DNA from 2 places in the Paenibacillus sp. Z6-24 genome. Region 2 is predicted to be linked to the other one. Evidence: predicted binding sites of a transcription regulator. Region 2 holds the regulator's gene; the other holds the start of a gene.
What was found. Region 2 encodes LexA, which represses DNA repair genes until DNA is damaged. Its sites were predicted from a motif close to CGAACATATGTTCG; they were not measured.

Region 1: M1D61_RS11515 (YolD-like family protein) is a predicted target of LexA. The motif match lies at 2,715-2,728, and genes of this name have one in related genera.

What each region holds. Positions count from the first base shown of each region.
Region 1 is NZ_CP096398.1:2,631,165-2,635,597, forward strand. Features, by position in the region: gene M1D61_RS11495 (rhamnogalacturonan acetylesterase) at 1-134, opposite strand, end outside; gene M1D61_RS11500 (universal stress protein) at 526-612, opposite strand; gene M1D61_RS11505 (YhgE/Pip domain-containing protein) at 634-1,731, opposite strand; gene M1D61_RS11510 (MarR family winged helix-turn-helix transcriptional regulator) at 1,831-2,262, opposite strand; gene M1D61_RS11515 (YolD-like family protein) at 2,383-2,634, opposite strand; gene M1D61_RS11520 (universal stress protein) at 2,962-3,390, opposite strand; gene M1D61_RS11525 (glycoside hydrolase family 127 protein) at 3,965-4,433, opposite strand, start outside.
Region 2 is NZ_CP096398.1:2,228,582-2,233,014, reverse strand. Features, by position in the region: gene M1D61_RS09850 (methyltransferase) at 1-369, opposite strand, end outside; gene M1D61_RS09845 (DUF896 domain-containing protein) at 643-834, opposite strand; gene M1D61_RS09840 (LysM peptidoglycan-binding domain-containing protein) at 954-1,526, opposite strand; gene lexA (transcriptional repressor LexA) at 1,803-2,429, shown strand; gene M1D61_RS09830 (hypothetical protein) at 2,688-3,071, opposite strand; gene spo0A (sporulation transcription factor Spo0A) at 3,372-4,199, opposite strand.

The sequences.
Region 1 (4,433 bases), 400 kb from region 2:
AATGAATACACCTTGTCTGCAGACAGAGATGACAGTCCGTCCATAGAAGATACGTATTTTGCGGAATCGGAGCTGCATCGTTCTGGTCTCATTGGTTGTAATTGGGTTGGCTGTGATTTGGTTACTGTTTTCATGATTTCCTCCTTTTAATGTAAGCGTATTCAATATACCTTTATAAGATTCGCTTTTTTTGGTAAACTTCCTCTAATATGTAATCTATTAGGTTATCAAAATAGCGAATTTCATCATATAATATTTTGGATGTGAAGCTGGATAGACAGCTCTGGCGATCTGGTCGATAGTACAAGGTTATCTTGCGGTCTGGCATTTTATAATTGCTGTACAAAATAATATATTGAACAGGGATAGAGATCAGCAGCACTGTGCATACCAAAAACCGAAAGTACCTTCTCAGGTAACTTCCGGTCTGTATTGAATCTGCAAGTTGGATTTTGGATCTGCAGGTTGAATTAACAAGGCGCAGCAGCTTCGTTAAGATGATTAGGCAATTTCAACAGCAACCTGCTAGGTGGCAGCAAAAGCTCCGGCATGCTCCAGTGCACGCTGTGCATGGGCAGAACCATCATACGGAACGATAATTTTCTGATACATGGTTCAATATTCCTCTTCGGATTAATGGCTGGCGGCCGGCTGATTCAGCGGGCTTGGCGCCGGATGGGTCATTGCTGTACGCAGCACGGTGATTCCCCAGGTGATCAAGGCAATCAGCAGCAGATGAATCACGAATGTAGTCATCGGCGCCCCGCTGTAGATCAGGCGCAGATAGCCCTGAATTGCATTTGGTGCCGGCAGGAAACTGCCGATATGACGGTAAAAAGGAGTCAGCATGGCTGAAGGAATAATATTGCCTGCAGTCATGAGCTGAAAAGGAATTAGTGCCACATTAAACAGTGGAGCCGCATTGCCAAACAAGGCAAAGCCCATCTGTGTTACAGCGATGCACGCTATATAGACGAGAATATGGAAGCCCCACATCTGCCAGAACGAAGCTGCCGTATCTGCAAACAGCATCGCTGCACCGGTAACAATAAGCGAGCCAATAATGGATACGCCCAGCAGCAGTATTTGTCTGCCCCAGAAAATCTCCCATTTGCTGCGGTTGCGCTTGAGCATCATCGATGAGAGGTTCAGCTGGATATTCATCGTCATGACCCCGATATAAGTAACAAACCCAAGCACCATCGGCAGCATGGAGATGGCAAAGTTGCTGATATCATGGGTTTTAACGATTTCGGCTTCGGTCATAACCACTTCTTGCTGGACAGCTGTAAAGCCCTGCTTGCTGACAACTGCGGAGATCTGCGCTGCCGAGCTCTCCATCATGGATTTGGCGATATCCGAGTTGCCCTGGTTAATGTAATACACAAGCTTGCTGTTTCTTTCGTCAGCAGCCTGTTCCGCAAAGTTCTTGGGAATGGAAATGACCATCATCAGTGCACCATTATCCATCTGCTGCTGTGCTTCCGTCAGCGTGCTATAAGGCACAATTTGATAAGGAGCCTGCTTGCCAATCGCATTAGCAATTAGCTGGCCTGCTGCCTGATCTTCATTAACAATCCCTACCTTGAGCTGATCGATCCGCTGGGTAGCACCGCTATACCCGGTCATCCATATGATGGTAAACAGTAAAGGTACAAAAACGGCAAATACCAATCCAATCTTGGTCTGTACAATTTTCAGAAAATCCTTGCATGTGCTTAACACGTTCATTCTGTACTTCCTCTCATTCTATTAATTTAAATATTAATAAATGCATAGCCGATAGATGGTTATGCATCTATTTGATCAAAAAATCACCGGCCTCAGTATTCAGCCGGATAGACTCTTGTATATTTTGTTGATGGCTCCGATAAACCGGTCACTGCCTTCATCGGTCAGTACCTGATTGACTTCGTCTTCAATCCCTCGCATCGCTGGTGTAACCTGCTCCAGCAACTCCTTACCTTTGACGGTCAGATGTACATTGACAGCACGACGATCATTGGGATCCACCTGCCGCATAATCAGCTGCTTGTTCTCCAGACGTTCCAGTGTCTTGCCAATACTGGTCTGATCGCGCTCATGCACCTGGGCCAGCACTTTCTGTGAGACACCGCCATGACTGCTGAGCTGATGCAGCACGCCGAATTGTTCCGGAGTAATATCATAGGGCTGCAACCGCTGAGCCGCTTTTTTTCGGTACAACAAATAGGTTCGGGATAGCAGTAAGCCCAGTGGGCTCTGTTCCTGATCAAAAGGCATAAATACCCTCCTATATAAATACTAGCATAGACGATAATCGCCTATGCTAGTATATTCTTTCTTATTTGGTTGTGTCAAAGATTATTTTGAAAAAACGCATAAAAAATAATATGCATTTTATTAATCTCTCGGATAATTGACCTGCATAATATCCATAAAAGGAATCTTGTATAGATCTTCCATCTGCTGTACATGGACCTTGCCTGTACGAGAGTCCATATTTACAATCTGACCGCGTACAGTGTCCTGCCAACCCCATACGGTCAGAACGATCTCGGACTTTTCCCGATACGCTTCGGTCAGCTGATTACCCATTTCTTCCAGAACAAATTCATCGCGTGTTGGACGCTTGGCCACTTTTGCTTTAGCCAACGAAATACCTCCCTAATCAATATGCTATATCTATTTTAACCTTATATGCGTTTATGCACAATAGTTTCAATGAAAAAATAGGAACAAATGTTCCTTTTTTTGAATATACTCACCATGATACCCAATTCGGGATAAGTGCTTTCCTCTTCATCTATCTTTCTTTTCACGATTTCCACAGCAAAGAGACCGTCCATTAACAAGACGGTCGGTACATAATTCATATCCCAGTAATTTACCAGTATACCCTGGCGTTTATGATTTGGTAAGCCAATCCTTTTGCAACGGTCGTTGCTGGCACAATCTCACCTACTGCGACCGGATATGCATTTATTTGATAATCATTACCGGTGCCTGGGCGCGCTGTGTCACATAACGACTGACACTGCCCAGTACCATTTCACTCATCGTGCTGAGTCCACGGCTGCCCATGACAATCAGATCAGGTTTGGATTGCTGCGCATATTCCACAATACCTTTGGCTGCACTGCCGTACAGAATCACCGTACGGGCATCCGGAATTTTGGAGATCATTTCGCGCAGATTGCGCCGAATCTCGTCTTCTTTATGGTCGAAATAAATCTCCAGCTCGCTGGAGGTCATGATGAGAGGTTGACGCAGTTCATCTACAGTCGCTGAATCCACGTAAAGAATTTCCAGCTCGGCTTCCAGGCTTTGTGCAAGTGCAGCTCCACGTTCCAACGCTTTCTGGGAATGCATGGAACCATCATAAGGGACAAGAACATGCGAGATCGCCATGGTGAACTCCTCCTTTGATATGGGCATCCTTATCCGGCATTTAGCTATTGAACCAGCAGTATAGAAATCATGCCTAATTATAATATAAATCCATTTAATACCAATTGCAAGCGTTTTCATTTTGTGGGTGGGGATTTTTCTTGGAAAGTGGGAGGGAGCTCCCGGGGGACTGCGCTGCGGAATTGGATTAGTCTTCTGCCCCTCGTTAAGATCGGATATTTGGAATATCCGCTTTGCGGAAAATATCCGATCTTAAATAGGGCCGCTTCGCTGCTGAAGTCTAATTCCAATTCCTCCGCTTCGTGCCGGGAGCTCATCCATCACTTCCCAGGGAAAGAATTCCCCATGGGTGAGAGGAGTAAGTTTTAGAGAGATGAGCTGGTGTGGATACGTTGGAACTTTAGGTGATAGGTTTTTTAGTTTTTAGTTTTTCAGCTTTCAGTTTATTTTTCAATTTGTTTTTGCTTTTCACTTTTTTTAATTTTTGATTTTATTCTATGGTTTTTATTCTATTTGTTGGTTTACTTTTATTCCCAAAAAATGGGTGGTTCGTAATGAGCTTTGTAGATGTGGGTTAGGCTTTACGCATCCAGACGGTCATGTCGCCTTCGCCGCGGTTGCCCCACATGAAGTAAGGGATGGCGGTGAAGGATTGGTGCGTTTGTTCGGGGGCGTGGTCCTGATAGAGGGACTGGCCCCAGGTTTGTTCCTGGTCTCGGATCGCGCTGCCTTCGATGATGGTGCAGCCGCCCAGCAGGGCTCCGTCGAATCTAGCGGTCATTGGTTTGTCGGTCTCGATCTGCAGGGCGGCGATCAGCTCGCCATTATCGGCTTGTTCGAGACAATAGACGAGCGGACCGCGCTGCAGGGCGACTTTGCCTGCAGTGGCACGCAGCTTGGGATTGGCACGCAGGATCTGGATATCCATTTCCAGGTTCCATTCGACGATGTCACTGGCTGACCATTCGCGCTGGATATAGACATAGCCATCGCGCAGCAGTGAAGCATAAGATACGGACTCGCCGTTGATGGTCAGGGCAGCC
Region 2 (4,433 bases):
GATCTTTTTGATCTGAGCTGCCGTTACGAGGCGTTCACGATTGAACTTGGTCGTGATCACTGCATCTTTGCCGACTTTGAGATACGGTCTGCGCAGATAAAGGATGACGCCCAGCAGCAGATACATAACTACCGTTACAATAAATAATACGGTGCTGCCCATGGATGCAGGATACATCAGACCCATCGCACCATAAGCCAGACCGAGCAGAACCAGCGTAGCCGGGAATACAAAATTCCGGCCTTTGTAGGTCGTATATTCGGATGGTTTGGTGCTCTTGCTGCCTACTTCGCTTTGACCGGCCTTTTTACGCCGGGCATTGACCTGCTTGGTATTGCGTTTGACTTGCCTCTCCCAGGAACGGGACATCGCGATTTCCCCCTAAATAAAATATAAAAGATGATTGTTCTATATTCAGACTGGTCGAACTGTTGTCTGTACTTCCCCATAGGCAAGCCGGACAGACAGCTCAATGATCTCAATACGCTTACATGTTGAGGAACCGTGACATGAAAGGGGATGCCCAGCCATGATCAGCTATGACATCCCTGTATGGTTGTTGCATCTTATTATAATGAAGATTGAACAATACCATCTTATTTATATTGGAATATCCAGTTTACCCTGCTGTGCAGCTGCTGCTCAGCGTTTGCCGCCTTCAGCGTCTTCAACAAACTCAATCGTCTCCAGCTGCTGGCGGAAATTACGGCGGATATTGCCAAGATAAACGGCACGAAGTTCATCCCGCTCGATCGTTTCTTCAGCGGTCAGACCGGTGTCCTTCTTTTTACGTGCCAGTTCATTAATACGCGCAATCAGTACATCGATGTCCATGACTAACCTCCCATTCTTATCTTTACTAACTTTGACATGTAAAAAAAGGCTTGTCAAGGCTATTACAGCCGGACAAGCCTTTTATATATCAATATAGAAATAAGGTGTATATATCGTATTTAATCATAAGGGATTACCAGTACATCGCCACTCTCAATCTGGGTGGAAACCAGCTGGTTATGATCACGGATCTCGGCTACATAATCGCGAATATCCGACTCCTCCGATTTGTAACGGGACGCGATTGCCCACAGGCTGTCACCGCTCTCGACGATAACACGCTGTTCATTGCCCGGCACTTCATCGGCAATAACCAGATGCTGAAAACCTCCATATAAAAGGATCGATGCGAACAAAACACATATAAGCAGTCGTCCGCTCGATTTCCATTTCGATTTCTGAACGGTCATCTCGATCAGATTCAGTGTCTTCTGCCGCAGCGTTTTTTTGACAGGCTTTTGACGGGCAGCGGCTTGCCGTTGCTTATTTGTATCATCAGCAGGCTCGGAAGCGTATGTCCATGTATCGACTGTCATCCCTTTCTCTGCCTTGCTGGCAGAAATCGGTGCAGACTGGCGAAGTTCATTCGTATGCGCAGATGTATGTTGAATATCCGTTTTAGTGGAAGCAGAAGATTGATCCTGCTGCTCCGGCTGATTGTGTATGCTCTTGTATGTACTGTACTTTAACATGAATACCACACCCCAAACGTTTGTTCTTGTTTCTCCGTCAATAATATAGCACGAACATATGTTTTGATCAACACCTTTTTGCGAACTTTCGTTCGCTTTTTTAGAAATGAGGTGTATGATGAGTAAGGAAGCAGGATGAGGTAACCATCAGGGACTCGTCTGCTGCCAAATAAGGCATGGGGAAATAGTCACTAACTTTTAGAACTTATGTTTGTACGAACGGAAGTTCTATGTTATACTTTTTCCAAACGTTACTAGTATTGGGGTTGATACGGCATGTCCAAGATTTCAAGTCGCCAACAGGCTATTCTGGAATTTATCCGGAATGAAGTTAAACTCAAAGGTTACCCGCCGTCCGTACGTGAGATTGGTGAAGCTGTAGGTCTGGCTTCCAGCTCTACTGTACATGGTCATCTGGATCGTCTGGAGAAAAAGGGCTTGATCCGCCGCGACCCTACTAAACCTCGTGCGATCGAGCTGCTGGGTCAGGAAGAAACCGAAAATAATCTGCTGTTTGCGCAGACGGTGTCCCGTGTACCGATTATCGGCAAAGTTACCGCCGGCGTACCGATCACTGCTACCGAACATATTGAAGATTATTTCCCTCTTCCACAGCAATTTACAGGTGACAACCAGATCTTTATGCTTTCCGTTGTCGGAGACAGTATGATTGAAGCCGGTATTCATAATGGTGACTTTGTTATCGTCCGCCAGCAGCAGACTGCTGATAATGGAGATATCGTTGTTGCCATGACGGAGGAAGATGAAGCCACCGTCAAAACGTTCTACAAAGAGAAAGATCATATTCGTCTGCAGCCAGAGAATGCAATGTACGAGCCGCTTCGTCTGACTCGTGTAACAATCCTCGGCAAAGTAGTAGGCTTGTTCCGTAACCTGCACTAAGTTATGCCGCTGCATGCAGAATGCTAACCAGCCTTTTGCCTGTATGCTCACTCTTGTTCCGCCACTTTCCTTTTTGGCGAAATAACGAAACGCAAAAAAGACTCCTGTTTATGGAGTCTTTTTTGCGTTTCATGGTTTATTTCTTTTGTTGCCTGGATTCTGCCTATCTAGTTTGTCCATCTACTGCATTCATCTGCTCCAATAAGCCGATTCAGCTATGATTAACAGTGCCTGTTATGATTATGCACTGTTATTTGGCTACACCTTACGCAGCCTGGTCAGCTCCTGAAGGAATCCCTCGAGCAGCAAGCTGATATTTTTAATCTCCGCAGCATGCTGCAGCTCGAGCTTTAACTTGCGCGCTTCGAACACTTCCTTGGCCTTGGTCGTATGAAAAGAGTACGAATGGTACATATCATAGGTCTCGCCTTCGCTGGCTCCTTCGATATCAATCCGCTGATAAATCTCTTCCAGACGTCGGCAGATCTCCAGCTCAACCCGTACATCGATAATGTCTCCGCCTGCCACGTCACTTCCCCGCAGCGGATTCTCGATTGTATACAGCTTACGCAACTGCTCCTCCAGATTGCCAATATGCATCTCACAAATAGTAATCAGACGCTGCCTGACTTCCTTGTCCATTGAAATGCCTCCTTTATTTGTACGAATGGTGCTGCAACAAGTGGTCAGTCATTTATTACCCGCACCGATCACAGAGTTACCTCTTGTTCGTAAAATAGAAGAGTGTGTTCTTGCATTATTACCGGATAAAGAAATGGCAGCGGATACTCCATTTTGATTCTAAAAAGGAGTGTATGCAATTATTCGATTACATAATTGATCATATATAAAAAATAAACACCCCGAACCCCTCCAACCTTTTGAAGATTTTATAGTGAAATTGCAATCCGTATCAGCTACAAACTTTATACAAACTTTATTCTATGGAGAACTACTATGTTCAATCCTCAGCTTGTCTGCAATGGCGGCAATGAAGGAGCTGTTGGTCGGCTTTGTTTTGCTAATATTGATCTCATAATTGAAAAGGTGACTCATATGTGAGATATCTCCCCTTTTCCAGGTAACTTCGATCGCGTGACGAATTGCGCGCTCAACCCGGGCTGGATTAGAATTGAACTTTTGGGCTATTTGAGGATACAGCACTTTAGTCACGGAGCCGAGTATATCGATATTGTGATATACCTCTGTAATAGCTTCTCGTACGTATTGATAACCTTTGATATGCGGAGGTACACCGATTTCGTTGAGAATCTTGGTGATGGACGCTTCCAGAAGCTGCTCCTTGCCAGCATTATCAATCGGGGCTGCCGCTGCTACAGGGCGCGGCGCTGCAGCCACCAACGGCTGTGAACGATAGGCTTTCGCTGATACCGGCACTTCAGCCAGCTGCCGTATTCGGCTGCCCAATACCTGAAGATCGAAGGGCTTGAGCATAAAATACGAGGCACCCAATTCCAGAGCACGCTGTGTTACTTGTTCCTGTCCAAAAGCAGTCAGCATAATAATCTTGGGTTTGGGAATAATATGCATATCAGGAAGACGTTCCAGCACTCCTAATCCATCCAGATGCGGCATAATAATATCCAACAGCACGACATCCGGCGGTTCCGGTAACTCTTCGATCAATTGCAAAGTCTCCTCCCCATTATAGGTCGTACCTGCGAGAGTCATATCTTCCTGATGGGAGATGTAGTCTGACAGCATCTGCGTGAATTCCCGGTTATCATCTGCAACGAGTACATTGATCATTATAAATACATATCCTCCTTTTCGTTAGTAAAAATCATATCATCACAAATATATGTAATAAAATGGTATTAAAGGTATTAATATGATTGTAACACTTTTAGGGAGTCAGTTTTCAAATTTAGGAATTTAAAAGAAATTTATTCTATTATTTCCCAATTTATTTGAAATGTTTGATACTCTATAGTGATTTCATTTTGGTATATTATGGTTTCCAATAAAAAAAGACGATGCTAT